3 regions of the Pseudarthrobacter sp. TRD_SC_9 genome follow, and region 2 is predicted to be linked to each of the others. Evidence: predicted binding sites of a transcription regulator. Region 2 holds the regulator's gene; each other region holds the start of a gene.
What was found. The regulator HrcA, encoded in region 2, represses chaperone genes, less so after heat shock. The targets are predictions, from matches to a motif close to TTNGCACTCGNNNNNNNCGAGTGCNAA.
Positions count from the first base shown of each region.

Region 1: the regulator HrcA is predicted to act here: its motif matches at 2,047-2,073, upstream of ACWA13_RS14985 (Hsp20/alpha crystallin family protein).
Region 3: the regulator HrcA is predicted to act here: its motif matches at 4,185-4,211, upstream of groES (co-chaperone GroES).

Region 1 covers NZ_CM143956.1:3,201,508-3,207,848, forward strand. Annotated here, with positions in the region: gene ACWA13_RS14970 (aminotransferase-like domain-containing protein) at 1-195, opposite strand, end outside; gene ACWA13_RS14975 (DMT family transporter) at 194-1,114, shown strand; gene ACWA13_RS14980 (DnaJ domain-containing protein) at 1,125-1,424, opposite strand; gene ACWA13_RS14985 (Hsp20/alpha crystallin family protein) at 1,542-1,970, opposite strand; gene ACWA13_RS14990 (MerR family transcriptional regulator) at 2,216-2,506, shown strand; gene ACWA13_RS14995 (phosphatase PAP2 family protein) at 2,532-3,332, opposite strand; gene ACWA13_RS15000 (GAF and ANTAR domain-containing protein) at 3,552-4,310, shown strand; gene ACWA13_RS15005 (hypothetical protein) at 4,352-5,116, opposite strand; gene ACWA13_RS15010 (ABC transporter ATP-binding protein) at 5,113-6,012, opposite strand; gene ACWA13_RS15015 (GntR family transcriptional regulator) at 6,009-6,341, opposite strand, start outside.
Region 2 covers NZ_CM143956.1:2,014,291-2,020,631, reverse strand. Annotated here, with positions in the region: gene lepA (translation elongation factor 4) at 1-47, shown strand, start outside; gene hemW (radical SAM family heme chaperone HemW) at 93-1,319, shown strand; gene ACWA13_RS09445 (DUF4870 domain-containing protein) at 1,354-1,773, opposite strand; gene ACWA13_RS09440 (DUF3097 domain-containing protein) at 1,851-2,711, opposite strand; gene hrcA (heat-inducible transcriptional repressor HrcA) at 2,882-3,895, shown strand; gene dnaJ (molecular chaperone DnaJ) at 3,947-5,074, shown strand; gene ACWA13_RS09425 (16S rRNA (uracil(1498)-N(3))-methyltransferase) at 5,077-5,844, shown strand; gene ACWA13_RS09420 (GerMN domain-containing protein) at 5,859-6,341, opposite strand, start outside.
Region 3 covers NZ_CM143956.1:2,785,649-2,791,989, reverse strand. Annotated here, with positions in the region: gene ACWA13_RS12940 (GTP-binding protein) at 1-445, shown strand, start outside; gene ykgO (type B 50S ribosomal protein L36) at 442-564, shown strand; gene ACWA13_RS12930 (shikimate 5-dehydrogenase) at 613-1,440, shown strand; gene ACWA13_RS12925 (THUMP-like domain-containing protein) at 1,449-2,696, opposite strand; gene ACWA13_RS12920 (hypothetical protein) at 2,776-3,156, shown strand; gene ACWA13_RS12915 (DMT family transporter) at 3,166-4,143, opposite strand; gene groES (co-chaperone GroES) at 4,370-4,666, shown strand; gene groL (chaperonin GroEL) at 4,746-6,341, shown strand, end outside.

The DNA of each region.
Region 1 (6,341 bases), 1.2 Mb from region 2:
GAAGGTGCCCACGCCTGGCCTGCTTTCGATCAGTCCGCGGACCGTCAAGGTGTGGAGCGCTTTCTGCACCGTGACCGGACTTGCTTGGAATTCAGCAACGAGCGAACGGGTGGACGGCAGCCGCGCACCAGGAGCCGCGCTGGAGATCCAGGACGCCAGCCGATCCACAATCCTCGAGCTGCTATCGTTGTTCATGAAAGCCTATAGTAGCGCTACTGTCGAAATCCGGCCTGCGATACCGTCCCGTTGGCCAGCCGGCCTGCTCTGGGGGTTGCTTGGAGTAGCGGCATTTTCCTTCACCGTCCCCTTTACACGGTTGGCCGTCGAGGGCATGTCGCCACTCTTCACCGGTGCGGGACGGGCAGTAGTGGCCGCACTCCTTGCCGCCGCTGCCCTGGCACTCACCCGGCAACGGCTGCCCCAGGGAAAGCAGTGGGGACGGCTTGCTGTTATCGCAGGAGGAATCGTCGTCGGATTCCCCCTGCTTACCTCTTACGCCCTCACCACCGTGCCCGCCAGCCACGGAGCAGTTGTCATTGCGCTGCTCCCCGCAGCCACCGCTACGGCGGCAGCAATACGGGGACGCGAGCGGCTTCGCAGTGCATTTTGGTGGACGACACTGGCCGGTGCCGTGGCGGCCATCGGCTTCGCAGTAGTTCATTCAGGTGGTGCAGGCCAGCTGCGCTGGGCCGACCTGCTGCTTCTTTGCGCTGTGATAGCGGCGGCAGTCGGATATGCAGAAGGGGGCCTGCTGGCCCGCGAGCTCGGTGCATGGCAGACCGTCTCCTGGAGCCTGGTCCTGGCGTCGCCGCTGATGGTTTTTCTGACGGCAGCGGCCGTGGTGCAGCAACCACCGACCGCGGGCGTTGAGCAGTGGGCAGCGTTCGCCTATCTGGGCGTGGTCAGCATGTTCCTGGGATTCTTCGCCTGGTACCGCGGCCTGGCCATTGGGCCCATGGCGCAAGTTAGCCAGATCCAGCTGGTCCAGCCCGTGCTGACAATCGGCTGGGCAGGCCTGCTGCTGGGCGAGGAGCTCACGTGGACCACTGCGCTGGGTGGCCTGGCGGTGGTGTGCTGTGCCGGGCTTGCCGTGCGAGTCAGGCTGCGGCCCTAGCTATGCCTGGTTAGGCCCAAGGTCCACTTTCCCAGCGGACCGGCGTCACGCTGATGTCCGCCGGTTTCTTGTGTTCCTGCCGCTGCGCAGGGGTGCTCCGGCGCACCGGGACGTTCCGGGCTCCCTGTCCCCTCGCGGTCTGGTCGTATTCGCGTTCCGGACTGCCGGCGTCGGACATTTTGCTGCCCTGCCGGGCATGCCCGACGTCGGGATGGTGAGTGCGCATCAGGGTGCGGTATGCACGGGAAATCTGCGCCGGCGTCGAGTCGGCGCTGACGCCAAAGATCGCGTAGTAGTCAGGCTTCCGCATCGCTCACCTCCACCGGAGAGTGCAGGACGTGGCAGATCGCAGGGTAAACGGCCGGGTGGGCGGCAACGCCGTACCGCCCACCCGGCTCCTGCTGTACCAGGGCTGATCAGGAAGGGATCAGCTCCCGATCTCCTGCATTTGGTCCTTCTTCGTTTCGATCTCGATCTTCCGTGGCTTGGCCTTTTCGGCGACGGGGATCCGCAAAGTCAGGACGCCGTCGCTGTAGCTTGCCTTGACGTTTTCCGTATCCAAGGTCTCACCCAGGATCAGCTGGCGGCTAAAGACGCCGCGCGGCCGTTCGGCAGCAACCAACTCGACGTTTGGCTGCGTGGGATCCCGGCGTTCGGCGCGGACAGTCAGGACGTTACGCTCAACATTAAGGTCAACCGAATCCACATCCACGCCGGGCAGATCGAAGGCGACCACGAACTCGCCATCTTCCTGCCACGCATCCATCGGCATAGCCGCCGGCCGCGCCGTGGTTCCGAACACCTGCTGGGTCAACCGGTCCAGCTCACGGAACGGGTCCGTACGCATTAGCATCATTACCCCACTCCTTCAGGTTCATGTGTTTTACTGTATCTACCGCCCACTTATCTGTGGTGGTCGGTATAGATTTTTTATAGCATTGAAGTGAATCGACCGCAAGCCCCCGACGAAGGTTTTAGAGGGAAATGTCCACCGAAACCCAGCCCCCGGAAGAAACCCGCTGGACCTTTTCCACTGACAGTGCAGAAGGTGCCCCTGCGGACGGTACTGCTGCTGCCCAATCCCGTCCCGAAGCCGCGCAGCTGCAGGCCCGGTACGCAATTTCAGTAGTCTCAAACCTGGTTGGCACAGGCCAACAGAACATCAGGCTGTACGAGACGCGGGGCCTCCTGACTCCGCACCGGACCCCTGGCGGCACCCGCCAGTACAGCGACAGCGACGTTGCGGTCCTGCTGAGGATCGGCGAACTGCTGGAGGAAGGGCTGAACCTCGCGGGAGTGGCGAAGGTGCTCGAGTTGGAAGCCGTCAACGCGAAGCTGCGCATCGACCTCAAACGTGCCCGGAGCCGGCTGCGGAAGCAGTCCGCAGAGTAAACCGGCATCCCGGCAGCCTCCCTGGCTAGTCCCCCGGTTGCTCTGGGGTCGAGAGCTCACCGGTGATGGGTTCACCCGGAATGCGTGCCGTCCGCCAGGTGTCCAGGGCGATGACGCCGGCCAGGATGACCAGGGCCAACGACACTGAGGCGAAAGCGTCAGTAAACCAGTGATACCCCAGGTACAGCCGGCTAAGTGCGGCAAGCAAAATTCCCAACGCGGCCAAGGCGAAACAGGCCACGCCGACCCTGACGGTGCGCGACCTCGAACCGACAAGGTAGGCGCCGATCAACAGGAAATCACAGGCCCCCAGCACATGCCCGGACGGGAATGAAAAGGTGTGGTCCACTCCGAAGAGCATCAATTCCGTGGGTGGCCGGGCACGGTCCACGAGGTGCAGGATGATTTGCGAGATGACAACTCCGGTGATCATTCCTGCCGCGAGCAGAATGGGGCGCCAAGCATGCCGGGCGGCAACCCCCCACACCACATTCACTACCAGCACGATAATCGGCAGCGCCACTGGTCCAAAAAGGACTGCAAGGAATTGCATCGCCCTGGTTGCCGTGTCTGAGCGCGTATCCAGCAGCCAGTGACGAAGCGGCTGGTCGATCACTGCCAGCCCGTCGTCGAGCAGGACACTGGAAAGCACCAGCAGGAACATAAGGGTGCCCGCCACGGCAAGGATCACCGAGATGCGGTACAGGCTGTGGCGATCCGCCGGCTCCATGTAGCGCTCCTCTACCACAAACTTCTGGTTGAAGCCCTGCCACCAGTTGGGGGATGCTGTTGCCTGCTCTGCCACTGAAGAGTCCGTTCGTGCCATGGGAACAATGATCGTGCTGAAAAACTGTACCCCCTGACTGGCGGCTTATCCCCGAGTGGCGGTTATCCACCGACTCGAAACCGGGGGCGTTGTCATGCAATACTTTCCACACGGTTAAGCAGAGGCCGTAGGAAAGTTCGTCGATCCGCCTTTGCTTCCGCCGCACTCCCGCATCAAGGGATCAACGCGAGGCTGGCCGGCTCGTTTTGACCTAAGCGAATGGCACCAATCATCGTGGCCAGTGATTCTACTGCGCAATTTGAAGCAAAAATATCGGAGCACCTGCACCAGCTTGTCCTTGACAGCGAAGACGTGGAGGCGTTCCTTCGTGAACTGGCGGGCATATCTGCCAGGACACTGTCCAGCCAGGGAGACGAAGTCCTCTGCGGGGTGACTCTTTGGCGCCACCGTAAACCTGTCACGGTTGCGAACAGCAATGATCAAGCTGAGAAGGTCAGCCAGGTCCAATACCGCTTCAGCGACAGCCCCGGCATGAAGGCATCGCGTGAGCAGATCACCATCGAACTCCCGGATCTGGAAGAGGACACGGAGTGGCCGGTATACGCCGAGGTGGTGATGGGTCTGGGTATTCGTTCGATCCTGGCTGTGCCGTTCAAGTTGGAGGGCGATACCCTGGCCGCGCTTATTCTCTACTCCGGCCGCGCCAACCGTTTCGAGGGCAGGACCCGCGCCATTGCCGAAGACTTTGTCCGGCAGACAACTATGGCCCTGGACCTGGCCGTCCGGCTGGCCCGCTACAGCGAAGCGGCAGCGGACCTACGGGCCGCGTTGGAAACACGGACGGTGATCGACATGGCGGTAGGCATCATCATGGCTCAGAACCGTTGCTCACAGGCCGAGGCTTTTGACATCCTCAAAACAGCATCCAGCACACGCAACATCAAGCTGCGCGAAGTTGCCCGGACCGTGGTGCTCAATCTGGGCCAGGGTCCGGTCAGAACGTACTACGACGCCTGACCGGACCGCACCCCCGTCGACGGGTAGTCGCCCGGCGGGGCCTAGCGTGGCGTCGCCCGCCGGATCACGAGGTACCCGGCGGCGGCGCACACGGCAGCGATGGCTAGCAGGATGGTAAAGATCCCCGCGGCGCCGATGCTGCCAAACCAGCCCATGATCGCTGGCCAGTGCGCGCCCAGTGTGGCGAAGGCGACCAGTGCGAGCAGCAGCGCGACCGCGGAAAACAGCACCACCATCATGCCGCGTATCCGCCACCGCATGTAAACCGTGGTGATGCTGGCCCCGAGGAAAAGGACCAGCAGCTGCAGTGCGAAGGCGCTGTAGAAGTCCATCAGCCACCCATCGCGGCCAAACCAGAGCGCATTGAACATATGCACTCCGAAGCCCCACCCGCCGCTGAGGATCTCGAGCCGGACCAGCGAGGCGATCAGGATGGCGAACACTGCTGATGTGGCCACAAACATCAGGCCGGTGCCCACCCAGAAGTCCCGGCGGGTGGCACCGAATCCCAGCGCGAAGGAAAAGGTCAATCCAACAGCCTGGACACCTACCACCATCAGGTACCACTGTGGCGAAAGGACTGCCCAGCTGTAGCGCATGCCCTCCAGGTCCTCCGCCGAGGCCCCCGCGCCCAGCATGATGATGGCGATGATGGCGCTGACGGCCCAGGCACCGCCAAGGATCAGCAGCGGCACACCGAAGAAGATGGATGGGTTAACGGTGTGCAGCCGAAGGATCCGGAGTATTTCACGGCGGCGCGGTGAGCCGCTCGTCCGGACGTCGACTGTGCTGGCCAGGGCGGTCATGCCGCCGCCTCCTTGCTGGATGCCGGTTCTGCGCCGGTCAGATGGATAACAAGTTGCTGAAGCGATACCGGTGCCAGCTCGAGTCCGAGCTCGGCGGCCTGCTGGCGTTCAAGCCCGCTGAGCCGGCCCTCGATGGTGACCGACGCCAGGCCGCCCAGGCCTTCGCGGCCAATGACGGTCCGGCCCTCAACGAAGGCCGCCACGGTGGCCTGCGGCCCCGCGACGGAGGTGGCAGATCCACGCACGTCGTCGGCGTCCTTGTCCAGGAGGATGCGGCCCTGATCAATGATGATGACGTGCTCCAGGAGCTTTGCGACCTCATCGATCAGGTGCGTGGAGAGCACAACGGTGCGCGGATGCTCTGCGTAGTCCTCCAGCAGCCGATCGTAGAACAGGTGCCGCGCAACGGCGTCGAGTCCCAGGTACGGCTCATCGAAGAAGGTCAGCGGCGCCCGCGATGCCAGGCCAACGATGACCCCGACGGCCGAAAGCTGCCCGCGTGAGAGTTTCTTGATGGGCCGTTTCACCGGAAGCCGGAATTCGGCCGTGAGCTGTTCGGCAAACTCCGCATCCCAGTTCTCGAAAAACCAGCGCGCTGTCTTGAAGACATGCAGTGGCGAGAAACTCTCGGGATAACGCTGGGATTCTGCGATGAAGCACATCTGCCGGAGCACATCCGCATTCTCCGCGGGTTCCTTGCCGAAGGCTTCGACAGATCCGGAGGTGGGAAACAGCTGGCCCGTGAGCAGCTGCATAATGGTGGTCTTGCCGGCACCGTTCCTGCCGAGCAGCCCGTAGATTCGGCCTTCCTCCAGGGAAAAATCCACGGCGTCAACGGCGGTCATATTGCCGTAGCGCTTGGTCAAGCCGCTAACGCGGACTATTGAGCTGGTCATGCTTGAATCCTTTCGGCGCGCAGCATGCCCGCCAGTTCGTCAATGCTGATGCCCAGCTTTTGGGCTTCGATAATGAGCGGCTGGACATACTCCGCCGCAAAACGCTCCTGCCGGCGTTTTACGAGCCGGCTCCGCGCTCCCTTCGTCACAAACATTCCAATCCCCCTGCGTTTTGCCACGATGCCGTCATCAACAAGACGGTTTACCCCCTTCAGTGCGGTGGCTGGGTTGATGCGATAGAACGCCGCAAACTCGTTGATCGAAGGGATCTGCTCCTCTTCGGGGAGCGCCCCTTCGATAATGTCGTTTTCGACCTTCTCTGCGATCTG
Region 2 (6,341 bases):
TTGCCGCCCTGACCACCGACGAATCCAAGGACAAGGCAAAGAAGTAGTGTTCCTGCTGTATCCGCTCCCGGACTCCGGGCAGGCCGGCCGGCATGCCTAGCGCCCTTCCGCTCGGAGACCCGGCACCTGCTGACGGACTGCTGCCCGCGCAGGTGCTGGACGGCGTCGATACCCGCAGCTTCGGGCTGTACGTTCACATCCCGTTCTGCGCCGTCCGCTGCGGCTACTGTGACTTCAACACCTACACGGCTACCGAGCTGGGCGGCGGTGCGTCCCAGGACGCCTACGCTTCCACGGCCATGTCGGAATTGGAGTTTGCTTCCAGAGCGCTGGCGGGGTCGGGGCTGCCGGCCCGGCCGCTCAACTCCGTGTTTTTTGGCGGCGGAACCCCCACGCTGTTGCCTGCAGAGGACCTCGCACGCATCCTGAAAGCCGCCGTTGCCCATTGGGGCCTGGTCCCCGGGGCCGAGGTCACCACCGAAGCCAACCCGGATTCCGTATCGCTCGAATCTCTGCAGTTGCTTGCCGATGCCGGCTTCACCCGGGTGTCGTTCGGCATGCAGTCGGCTGTTCCGCACGTCCTGAAGGTCCTGGATCGGACCCACACTCCCAGCCGAGTCCCGCTTGCTGTGCAGTGGGCCCGCCAGGCGGGGCTCGCTGTCAGCCTTGACCTGATCTATGGCACGCCGGGGGAGTCGCTGGCGGACTGGCGGCTCTCGGTCGAAACTGCGCTCTCCTACGGCCCGGACCACATCAGCGCCTATGCCCTGATTGTGGAGGAGGGGACGAAGCTCGCAGCCCAGATCCGGCGCGGCGAGGTTCCCGGAATCGACGACGACGACCACGCAGCCAAGTACGAACTCGCGGATGAGCTGATCACTGCCGCAGGCCTGGGCTGGTACGAGGTCAGCAACTGGGCGCGCGGCCCGGAGCAGCAATGCCGGCACAACCTCGCGTACTGGCGTGGTGATGACTGGTGGGGGATCGGGCCAGGTGCCCACTCGCACGTCGGTGGTGTGCGCTGGTGGAACGTCAAGCACCCCACCGCCTATGCAGGCCGGCTCGCTGCTGGTTCCTCGCCGGCCGCCGGACGGGAAACGCTCGACGCCGGAACCAGGAACGTCGAGCGCGTCCTCCTGGAGGCGCGCCTTGCATCAGGGCTGGAGATCGAATCCCTGGGCAGCGGACGGCAGGCGATTGCCGGGCTCATTGCCGATTCACTGATCGACCCGGCCGAGGCTTTTGCAGGCAAGCTGCTACTGACGCTTAAAGGCAGGTTGCTGGCTGACGCCGTCGTCCGCCGAATTTTGCCCGACTGACACGTTGCCGGCTGAAATCGGCCGGGGTTGATTACTACTTGATCAGGCGCAGGTTGTACTGGTAGCGGTGCGGCTGGCCCCGGTTAACGTGGATGCCGGCGGAAACCGAGAAGCATGTCAGGGTGATCCAGATCAGCGTGGCGATGACGGCAAAGAGGTTGCCGATTCCCGGAATGAACAGCAGCAGGTTGGCCAGAACGGCAGCGACTGTGGGCGGAAGCGTAAAGTTGAGGGCTTCTTTGGACTCCTGCGCCGTAAAGGGCCCACGGTCCTTGAAGATCAGGTAAATCACCAGCGACGGAATGCAGCCCAGGATCCCGCCGAAGTGGGCGAGCGTTGCCCACTGGCGGTCCTCGTTCGCGGTCAGCGGGAGGGCGTTCGCGGGCACGCCGTGATACTCGGGACTGCCACTGGCGGGCTGGGTGTCCCTGTTGTCGCGCGCGTTCTCTGCCACGGTTATGTCCTTTTCGGTGCTGCGGAGGGTGTTAGTGCAAGAATACTTGGTGATTCACGGTTCCCTTGCAGCGGCCATCAGGGTGCCGTGAGGAAATCGATGACTTCTTCCACCCGCCCGAGCAGCGACGCTTCAAGATCGGCATAGCTGGTCACCGCGGACAGCAACTTCTGCCAGCCCAGCCCGATGTCCTCCTTGGTGGAATGCGGCCAGCCGAAAGCTGCGAGAATGCCGGTCTTCCAGTCCTGGCCGCGGGGCACCACCGGCCACGCAGGTATACCCAGGACCGCCGGCCGGATTGCCTGCCACACGTCGACATAAGGGTGGCCAACAATCAGTACGTTGCCAGCCGCGCCGGGGGAGCCCATCACGTCACTTGCGATCCGCGATTCCTTGGAGTCCGGAACCAGATGGTCCACCAGGATGCCGAGCCGGCGGCCGGGGCCGGGGCCAAAGGCCGTGACAGCGCCCGGGAGATCGTCGATGCCATGCAGCGGTTCGACGACGATTCCTTCCGCCCGGAGGTCATCGCCCCAGACCTTCTCCACGAGTTCGGCGTCGTGCTTTCCCTCGACCCAGATCCGGCTGGCCTTTGCCACCTGGGCGCGTTGTCCGGCAACGCGCACCGAACCGGAAGCGGTTCTTTGGCTGCCGGTTCTTGCTCCTGCTGTTCCCGCAGTGCGGGGAACCGGCGGGTCGAGCCTGATGGGCTGGCCCTCCAGGAGGAAGCCGTAACCCAGCTTGAAGGATCGAGGCTTGCCGCGCCGGTCCTCCAGCACCACCAAGTGCATCCCGCCGGATTTTTCCACCCGCGTTACGGCTCCCACCCAGCCCGATTGCACTTCCTCAAGGACCATGCCCCGTTCCACCGGGACGGCGGGAAGTTCTGTCCGCGCCGGCGCGGACAGATCCTGCGGACCCCAATTCTGGTACTGCATCCTGGTTTCCAGCCTCACGCCACATACCGGGCGGATTTCGCCCGGAGCGGTACCAATGCTAACAACGCGGCGAGTCATATTAGACTGGCACTTGGGCATGTCGAGTGCTAACACCCTCGCAGCCATCAGCAATACACCAGTCATGAGCGACCATCGAACGGAGGTAGACAATGAGCGATCCACGCAAACTGGAGGTACTGCGGGCCATAGTGGAGGACTACGTCCACTTCCGCGAACCGGTGGGATCAAAAGCGCTGGTTGAACGCCACCACCTTGGCGTATCCAGCGCCACCATCCGCAATGACATGGCGGCGTTGGAGGACGAAGGGCTTATAACGGCCCCTCATACCAGCGCAGGCCGCGTACCCACGGACAAGGGCTACCGGCTCTTCGTCGACCAGATTTCGGCGGTTAAACCGTTATCTCCGGCAGAGCGCCGGGCCATCCAGACGCTCCTTGAGGGCTCGAACGATCTCGACGACGTTCTGGACCGGACCGTGCGGCTGCTGTCGCAGCTGACCAACCAGGTTGCAGTGGTCCAGTACCCTCAGCAAAGCCGGGCGCAGGTGAGGCACATTGAATTTGTGCTGCTGGCCCCGCGCCGGGTGCTGGTGGTCCTGATCGCCACGACAGGAAAGGTGGAACAACGGGTCATCGATGTCGGTTCCGATATCGGTGAGGAGGGCCTCGCAGCCCTCCGGGCCGGTTTCCTTTCGGCCACCCACGGCACGCTGCTCAGTCAGCTCCCGCAGACGCTGCCTGCCGCCGTCGCTGCGGCTGCTCCCGTCCACCGTGCTGCCGCCAATACGCTGGCGCAGGGACTGGAAGCACTCGCGCAGGGCAGCAGGGAAGAACGGATGGTCATGGCCGGAACAGCGAACCTCGCCCGTTCCAACGTCGACTTTCCGCTGAGCATCGGGCCGGTCCTGGAAGCCCTGGAAGAGCAGGTGGTCATGCTCAGGCTCCTCAGCGAGATGGCCCAGGATCCCCGCGGTGTCGCCGTCAGTATCGGACGGGAGAACCCTTACGACGGCCTGGCAGAGGCTTCCGTGGTCGCCACGGCGTATGGACCTGACAGTTTGGCAAAAATTGGCGTCCTGGGACCCACCCGCATGGATTATCCCACCACCATGGCTGCCGTTCGGGCCGTGGCGCGCTATCTTTCGCGCATTCTTGGACCGTAGGGTCCGCAGCATCTTCGAAGTAAAGCTTGACAACAGGAAGAGAAATCAGACTTGAGCAGCCACTACGACGTCCTTGGGGTTTCACCGGAAGCCACCGGGGAGGAAATCAAGAAGGCTTACCGAAAGCTGGCACGGACACTTCACCCGGACGTCAACCCGGGTGAGGACGCCTCTGACCGGTTCAAGGCCGTCACGCACGCCTACGAGGTTCTTTCCGATCCGCAGAAGCGCCGGGTCTACGACACCACCGGTAACGAGAACGGCACCGACAACGGCTTTGGCGGAGGCCAGTACGCTGGCCAGGGCTTCGCGTTCCAGGACATTTTTGACACCTTCTTCGGTGCCGGTGGCACGGCCGGACCCGCCTCCAGGGTGCGTCGTGGTCAGGACGCCTTGATCAGCGTCCGCATTGACCTCCGGGACGCCGTGTTCGGCGTCAACAAGAAGCTGGAAGTGGATACCGCCGTCGTGTGCCCCACGTGCGATGGCAGCTGCTGCCGCGAGGGCACCTCCCCGGAACGCTGCGACGTCTGTGGCGGCAGCGGCCAGATCCAAAGGGCGGTCCGGTCCATCCTGGGTCAGGTTATGACGGCGGCACCGTGCGGCAGTTGCGAGGGCTTCGGTACCGTGATCAAGGATCCCTGCAACGAATGCAACGGCCAGGGGCGGATCAGGAGCCGCAGATCCATCACCATTAAGGTTCCGGCGGGTGTAGCCACCGGTACCCGCATCCAGCTCTCAGGGCAGGGTGAAGCCGGGCCGGCAGGCGGTCCGGCCGGTGACCTTTATGTCGAGATCCGCGTAAATAGCGATTCCACCTACGTCCGGGATGGCGACGATCTCCACGCCACCCTCAACATCCCCATGACCGCTGCGGCCCTTGGGACGGAAATCAGCCTCGAGACCTTCGACGGCCTGCAGGAGATCGACGTCAAGGCCGGCACGCAGTCCGGTGAAATCATTACGCTTCGTGGACTCGGCGTCACGCACTTGCGCGGCTACGGCCGTGGCGACCTGAAGGTGCACCTCCAGGTAGAGACTCCAACGAGGCTCGATGCCACCCAGGAGGACCTCCTGCGCCAGTTGGCGAAGCTTCGCGGCGAGCAGTTCACTGAGGGGAAACTCGCGGCCAGTGGAGGCGTGTTCGCTAAGCTGCGTGACCGGCTGGGCAACCTCTAGCAATGACCAATCCTGTCTTCTTCACCCCCAAGGGTGCTCTTGCGGACGTCCGGCCAGGTTCTACGTTCGTCCTGGAGGGCCCGGAGGCAAGGCATGCGGTGACCGTCAAGAGACTTGCCGTAGGCGAGCCGGTTGACCTCGCCGACGGCAGTGGCAACCGCATCAGCGGAACAGTGGCCACTGCCGCCCCCGGGGAGTTGAGCGTCGACTGCCTCACGGTGACCGTTGAGCCCGAACCAGCACTCCGGTTGGTGTTGGTGCAGGCACTTGCCAAAGGAGACCGGGATGAGCTTGCCATCGAGATGGCCACTGAACTTGGTATCGATGGTGTGATCCCCTGGCAGTCCGAACGTTCCATCGTCCGCTGGAAGGCGGATCGTGCGGCAAAGGCTCATGCCAAGTGGGAGTCGGTGGTAGCAGCCGCGGCCAAGCAGGCGCGTCGTGCCTGGATTCCGGGCGTGGAATCAATCGTCGACACCGCCGGACTGGCCAGGCAGGCAGCGGCGGCAGACCTTGCGGTGATCCTGCATGAGGATGCCGTCCGGCCGCTACGCTCAGTTCTTGAGGACTGGACCAGCCGGACCGGGCCGTCCCCCAGTGGCAGGATCCTGTTGATTGTTGGACCGGAGGGCGGGATCGCTGCCCGTGAAGTGACCCGGTTGTGCGGCGCCGGTGCCGTGACTGCACTGCTGGGCCACCACGTGCTGCGGTCCTCGACGGCAGGGCCTGCCGCTGCCGTAGTGGCCAATGACATTCTGGGCCGCTGGTAGGCCCTGGGCCGCCGCTAACCTACGTTGAACTTTCTGGTGTCCGTATACAGGGAAAGCTCCGCCGATTCGGCAGCAATGCGCGAGACCCGCAGCTGGTACGTTCCCCGTTCCAAGGCCAGGTCCAGCGTGAACACCCCGGCCGAACCGGCATCCGCCGCGCTGGTGGTTTCGCCGCTCAGATAGATGCTGGATTGTCCGTTGCTTTCCCGGAGCAATTGCCAGCGAAGGCGGTCGCCCTGGTCCGTGCTTCGGCCCGTTACTTTCACGGTGCCGCTGGGGACGTTGACGTTTTCCTGCGGATCAGTGATCCAGATTGGCGCAACGAGGCCTGCCGTCCGGGCCATCGGCGCGCCCAGCCGGATGTGGCCGAAGGCCTGATAATCAGGGTGTCCGTCAACCAACACCACGACCTGGATCTGCTGGCTGGTGTCCACCAGGCCGGAACTTGCCGCGGCCGCTGTCGCGGTGTGCACCAGTTGTTGAACGGCGAGTTCGGC
Region 3 (6,341 bases), 770 kb from region 2:
CCGGGAAGCTGCGGCGCGAAGCCGGCCCGGCGATGTCCGGGTGCCGCTGCGCACCCAGGCGGGCGCTTTCCGGACGGTGACGCACGCCGTCGGACGTCCCTTGCATCCTGAAAGGTTCCGGGAGGCGCTGCCTCAGCTGGCGGCAGGATCGCACTGGCTTCGGGGGAGGCTGTGGATGGCTTCTGCTCCCGCGGAACGGATCGGGCTGACGGGGGTGGGGCCGTTGGTCTGGCTGGAGAACACGGGCCGCTGGAGCGGTTCCACTCCTGACGCCGGGACGCTCCAGGGCTGGAACCCGGGCTTTGGCCACCGGTCCAGTGTAGTGGCGGTCACCGGACGGAAAGAGGACGTCCAGGCTCGCGAGGTCCGCGAACTCCTTGACGGCTGCCAGCTGACCTTGAAGGAAATAGAAGAAACGAAAATGACGATGAAAGGACAACCATGAAAGTCAGGAACTCACTTCGGGCACTCAAGAAGATGCCGGGTGCCCAGGTGGTGCGGAGGCGCGGGCGGACGTTTGTGATCAACAAGAAGAATCCGCGGATGAAGGCACGGCAGGGCTGACGCTCTCTCGATGAGAGGCGGTCCGCGGCAGGGAGGTTTAATAGGGACGTGCCTATCCTCAATAAAGACATGACGCTCTGTATCTCCCTGTCGGCCCGCCCCAGCAACAACGGGACCCGCTTCCACAACCACCTTTATGAGCAGCTGGGCCTGAACTGGATCTACAAAGCTTTTGCTCCTACGGATCTGTCCCAGGCTATTGGCGGAGTTCGAGGTCTGGGGATCCGAGGTTGCGCCATATCGATGCCGTACAAAGAGGATGTCATCGCGCTGGTGGATGAAATGGACGCCTCCGCGTCGGCCATCGAATCCGTCAACACCATCGTCAATACGGACGGCACGCTTCGCGCCTACAACACCGATTACACGGCCATCGAACAACTCCTGGTTCGCAACTCGGTGCCAACTGACTACACGGTGACTGTCCAGGGCGCCGGCGGGATGGCCAAGGCCACGGTTGCTGCCCTGCGCGACGCAGGCTTCAGCCGTGTGACGGTGGTTTCCCGGAATGAGGCGGCAGGCCGGTCGCTCGCTGGACAGTACGGATTCAGCTGGATGCCCGAATCCGAAATGCCCGGAGAGGCACCGGCGGACATGATCATTAACGTCACTCCGTTGGGCATGGCAGGAGGTCCGGACGCCAGCACCCTGTCCTTCCCGCAGTCCGTCATCGACGGCGCTCAGGTGGTGTTCGACGTCGTGGCGTTGCCGGCTGAGACTCCGCTCATCGCCGCAGGCCGGGCCGCCGGAAAGACCGTCATTACGGGTGCCGAGGTGGCCACTATCCAGGCGTTGGAACAGTTTGTCCTTTACACCGGCGTAAGGCCCACTGACCAGCAGGTCCACGCCGCGGAAGAGTTCACGCGGGCGCAGTAGCGGTCTTTTTATCCGGTTGCCTGGCCGGTTGTCCTGACCGGTTCCACCGCTATGGCTACCCTGGTTTCGCCGATCCTCGTGAGCACCAGGGTGGCGGAGCGGGCCTTGCCGGCCTTCGCGGCCCCGCCCTGCAGCAGTTGCTTCCTTAACTCCTCGGGTGTCGTGGAGATACCGCGTTTCTTGATGTCCAGTACTCCGATGCCGTGTGCTTTGACCCACTGCTTGAGCACCTTGACGTTGAAGGGCATTACTTCCAGCACCCGGTAGGCGCGGGCAAATGGGGTGTCCCGGAGCTCGGGGGCACAGATGTAGGCGATGTGTTCGTCCAGCAGGTGCCCGTCCAGTCCCAGTGCGACGTCGGCCACCAGGCCTGCGCGGATGACGGCACCATCGGGTTCGTACAGGTATCCGGATGCCGGGCCGATCGGAGCTTCGGGGCCTTCGCTAAAGTCGTGGCCGCTGCTTATTTCTGCGGCACCCTGCGGGCCGATCACGAGCGCTGAGCGGCGGACGCCGGGGCGCTGCAGTGCGTTGAACCAGAGCGCTAGCTCCGTCACATCACCGTTGACCGAAACCCACTGGGCCTCGCAGCCCGCCGGGATGGATTCGTGGGGCATGCCCGGGCCGAACTTCACTCCTACTGCCTTGCCCGTGGCAGCAAGGGACTCCACAAAGGACAGCGGCGGCGAGAACGCCTCCGGGTCCCAGATCCGGGTGGTTCCGGACGTCGAAGTGCTGCGCCGCGCCGGATCCAGCCACACGCCGTCGACCTCATCCAATGGAACGGACATGGCGTCAGCGTGCACCACCGCGGCGTGCGGGAACGGCAGAAGGTTGACCGTCGCGCACGCGGCGGTAACCTCGTCAAGTTCGACGGCGGTCACGGCGATCTCCAGCGACGCCAGCGCCAGGGAATCCGCGCCCAGGCCGCAGCCGAGGTCCGCGACGTGCCGTATTCCGGCCCCGGCAAAGCGCGCAGCGTGGCGGGCCGCAACGTTGAGCCTGGTTGCTTGTTCGAGGCCGGCCTGGGTGAACAGCATCTGGCTGGCAAACTCGCCAAACTTGGCTTCGGCCTTGGTGCGGAGGCGGGACTGGGTCAGGACGGCAGAGACCAGCTCGGGGGAGTGACCGGCCTTGCGGAGGCGCGAATTAAGCTCAAAGGCTTCATCTTCCCGGTACGGTCCGAGGGATGCCAGCAGCTCCCAGCCTGCACTGCTAAGCAGCGGTTCGATCTGTTCACGGGGGGCACCAACCATGCGCTCCACCCTATAGGAGAGGCTGGTTCAGCGTGGCGCGCGGGAGGCGGACCACGCTGAGCGCGGCTAGGGTTTAAGTATGGAAAAGCGACCCCCCCAACTGCCTGCTGGCCATCCCCAAACACCGGCGCAGCGCCTGGCAAAGTTCGCAAAGCCCGCGCTTATTGCCGGTGTCGTGATCGCGCTCATCTGCGGTGCATTGCTGCTGATTATTGCTGGGCTGAATGCCTTCAACGCGACAGTCTATTCAGTGGACGGCAACAGCATCACCGACGAAACGGATGAGGCCCGGCAGATCCGGGGGCTGTATGCGGGCGCGCGGACAGGCGGGATCATCTTCCTGATACTCGGGCTGCTTTCCGCAGTGGCCGGCGGCATCATCGTGTATCTCAACCGCAACGAAACCCGGGAAAATGACGACGGCGACGAGGACGTGGATTTCGAAGACCTGGGCCGATAACGGTCCCTGCTAATCGTCCCGCCCGGCCCGCGCCCGGCTGCCCGTGGTGTTGCTGCGTGCGGGGTCGCCGCCCGCGGCAGCTGCACTGCCCGCGCCAGTGCCCGCGCCCGAGCCCGCGGCGGGTGAGCCCTGGCGTTTCCTGGCGCTCGTCAGCAGGACCCCGGAAATGACCAGGACCCCGCCCAGGATCTGCGGCACGGTAATCGGCTGTCCCATCAGCACAGTGATGATAGCGGTGAACACGGCGATCAGGTTCAGGTAATTGCCGGCGTTGGCAGCGGTGGTGGTCTTCAAAGCCAGGTTCCACAGCAGGTATGAACCGAGTGATGGGAACAGCGCCACAAAGGCGAGCGACCAGCCCTCAGACTGCGTGGTGGGAAATCCAGCCCCCGTGACCAGGGCGAAAGGACTGAGCATCACGGCGGCCATGACCACCTGGATGGCAGTTGACGTAATGGCGGGAACGGACAGCCGCCGGGCAATGATCGTATACAGCCCCCAGACGGAGATGGAGCCCAGCATCAGCAGCTCGCCGACGCCGACGGAGAAAGTGAGCAGCTTGTGCAGTTCGCCACCGGTGAGGACCAGCACCACACCCAAGAGTCCCAGGCCGATTCCCGCCCAGTTCAGGGGGCGCGGCCGGTCCCGCAGCAGGATCACGGCCATGACCACAATCAGCGCGGGGTTCGCTGCAGTAATGAGCGAGGCGTTCAGGGCTGAAGTATGTTGCAGGGCGCTGTACAGAAGCAGCGTATAACCGCTCATGCCCAGGATGCTGAGGAGCAGCAGCGAGGGCCAGTGCCTGAGGGCGGCCCGCCACTTCGGCCGGTCGATGGCATGCGCCAGGAGCAGCAGTGGAACGGCTGCCAGCGTCCAGCGCCAGAAGGTCAACTCAAGGGGCGCCATGGTTTTCAGAACAGCTTCGCCGACGACGAAGTTTCCGGCCCAGAAGAGGGCGGCGAGGGTCAGGTACAGGGCGGCGCGCACTGCTCAAATCTACAGGCGTGATTTCCGCCACAGACGAAATTCTGGCACTCACCTTGACCGAGTGCTAACCACTACATAGAGTCTTCATTAGCACTCTCCCATGGAGGGTGCTAATACATGAGAACTGCCAGCCAGGCTGCTGCCGGCACCGCGACGACGGTTTGCCAGCCATGTGCGGGCGGTTTCTTCAAGTCCATGAATTTGCTGACGAAAAGGAGAGGTCCGAGTGTCGGTCTCTATTAAGCCTCTTGAGGATCGTATTGTTGTCCGCCCGCTCGAAGCCGAGCAGACCACGGCTTCCGGCCTGGTCATCCCGGACTCCGCGCAGGAGAAGCCGCAGGAAGGCGAAGTTGTTGCAGTAGGCCCCGGCCGCTTTGACGACAACGGCAACCGGGTTCCCCTCGACGTCGCTGAAGGCGACGTTGTTATCTACTCCAAGTACGGCGGAACCGAAGTCAAGCACAGCGGTACTGAGTACCTCGTGCTGTCCGCCCGCGACGTTCTGGCGATCGTCGCTAAGTAACACTCCAAGGACCCCGCGCTGCTGATCCACTTCCGTTGTGATCGGCCGCGCGGGGTTTCTGTCTTGAAAGGACAACACCATGGCAAAGCAGCTTGCGTTTAATGACGCTGCCCGCCGGTCTCTTGAAGCCGGCATCGATAAGCTCGCCAACACCGTCAAGGTGACGCTCGGCCCGCGCGGCCGTAACGTCGTCCTGGACAAGAAGTGGGGCGCTCCCACGATCACTAACGACGGCGTCACCATCGCCCGCGAAGTTGAGCTGGACGACCCCTACGAGAACCTTGGCGCACAGCTGGCCAAGGAAGTCGCCACCAAGACGAACGACGTCGCCGGCGACGGCACCACCACTGCTACGGTCCTGGCCCAGGCCCTGGTCAAGGAAGGCCTGCGCAACGTTGCTGCCGGCGCAGCTCCCGGCCAGATCAAGCGCGGCATAGAGGTTTCTGTTGAAGCCGTCGCCGCACGCCTGCTGGAGAACGCCCGCCCCGTTGAAGGCACCCAGGTCGCCAACGTGGCTGCCATTTCGGCACAGAGCGACGAAATCGGCGAGCTCCTGGCCGAGGCATTCGGCAAGGTCGGCAAGGATGGTGTGATCACCATCGAGGAGTCCTCCACCACGCAGACCGAACTGGTCCTGACCGAGGGCATGCAGTTCGACAAGGGCTACCTGTCCCCGTACTTCGTCACCGACGCGGAACGCCAGGAAGCAGTCCTCGAGGATGCCCTCATCCTGATCAACCAGGGCAAGATCTCCTCGGTCCAGGAATTCCTGCCGCTGCTGGAGAAGGCGCTGCAGAGCTCCAAGCCGCTCTTCATCATCGCTGAAGACGTCGACGGCGAGGCTCTGTCCACGCTGATCGTCAACCGCATCCGCGGAACCCTGAACGTTGTTGCAGTCAAGGCTCCCGGCTTCGGCGACCGCCGCAAGGCCATGCTCCAGGACATCGCCACCCTCACCGGTGCCCAGGTTGTCTCCCCTGAGCTGGGCCTGAGCCTGGACTCGGTAGGCCTTGAGGTGCTGGGTACTGCCCGCCGCATCACGGTCACCAAGGACAACACCACCATCGTCGATGGTGCCGGGTCTGCAGAGGACGTCGCAGCACGCGTTGCCCAGCTGCGCGCCGAAGTAACCCGCACCGACTCTGACTGGGACAAGGAAAAGCTCCAGGAGCGCCTGGCCAAGCTGGCCGGCGGCATTGGCGTTATCAAGGTCGGTGCAGCCACCGAAGTTGAGCTCAAGGAAAAGAAGCACCGCATCGAAGATGCAGTGTCCTCCACCCGCGCCGCCCTCGAAGAAGGCATTGTGGCTGGTGGCGGTTCCGCCCTCATCCACGCCCTGAAGGCACTGGATGAGGATCCGGCCGTCAAGGCGCTCGACGGCGACGCTGCAGCTGCCGTGGGCATCGTCCGTCGCGCGCTGGTCCAGCCGCTGCGCTGGATTGCCCAGAACGCCGGTTTCGATGGCTACGTTGTCACCGCCAAGGTTGCCGAGCTGGAAACCAACAACGGTTTCAACGCCAAGTCCGGCGAGTACGAGGACCTGATCGGCGCCGGGGTTATCGACCCGGTCAAGGTCACCCGCGCTGCCCTGCGTAACGCTGCGTCCATCGCTGCCCTGGTTCTCACCACCGAGACCCTGGTGGTTGAGAAGCCGGCTGAGGAAGACGAGCACGCC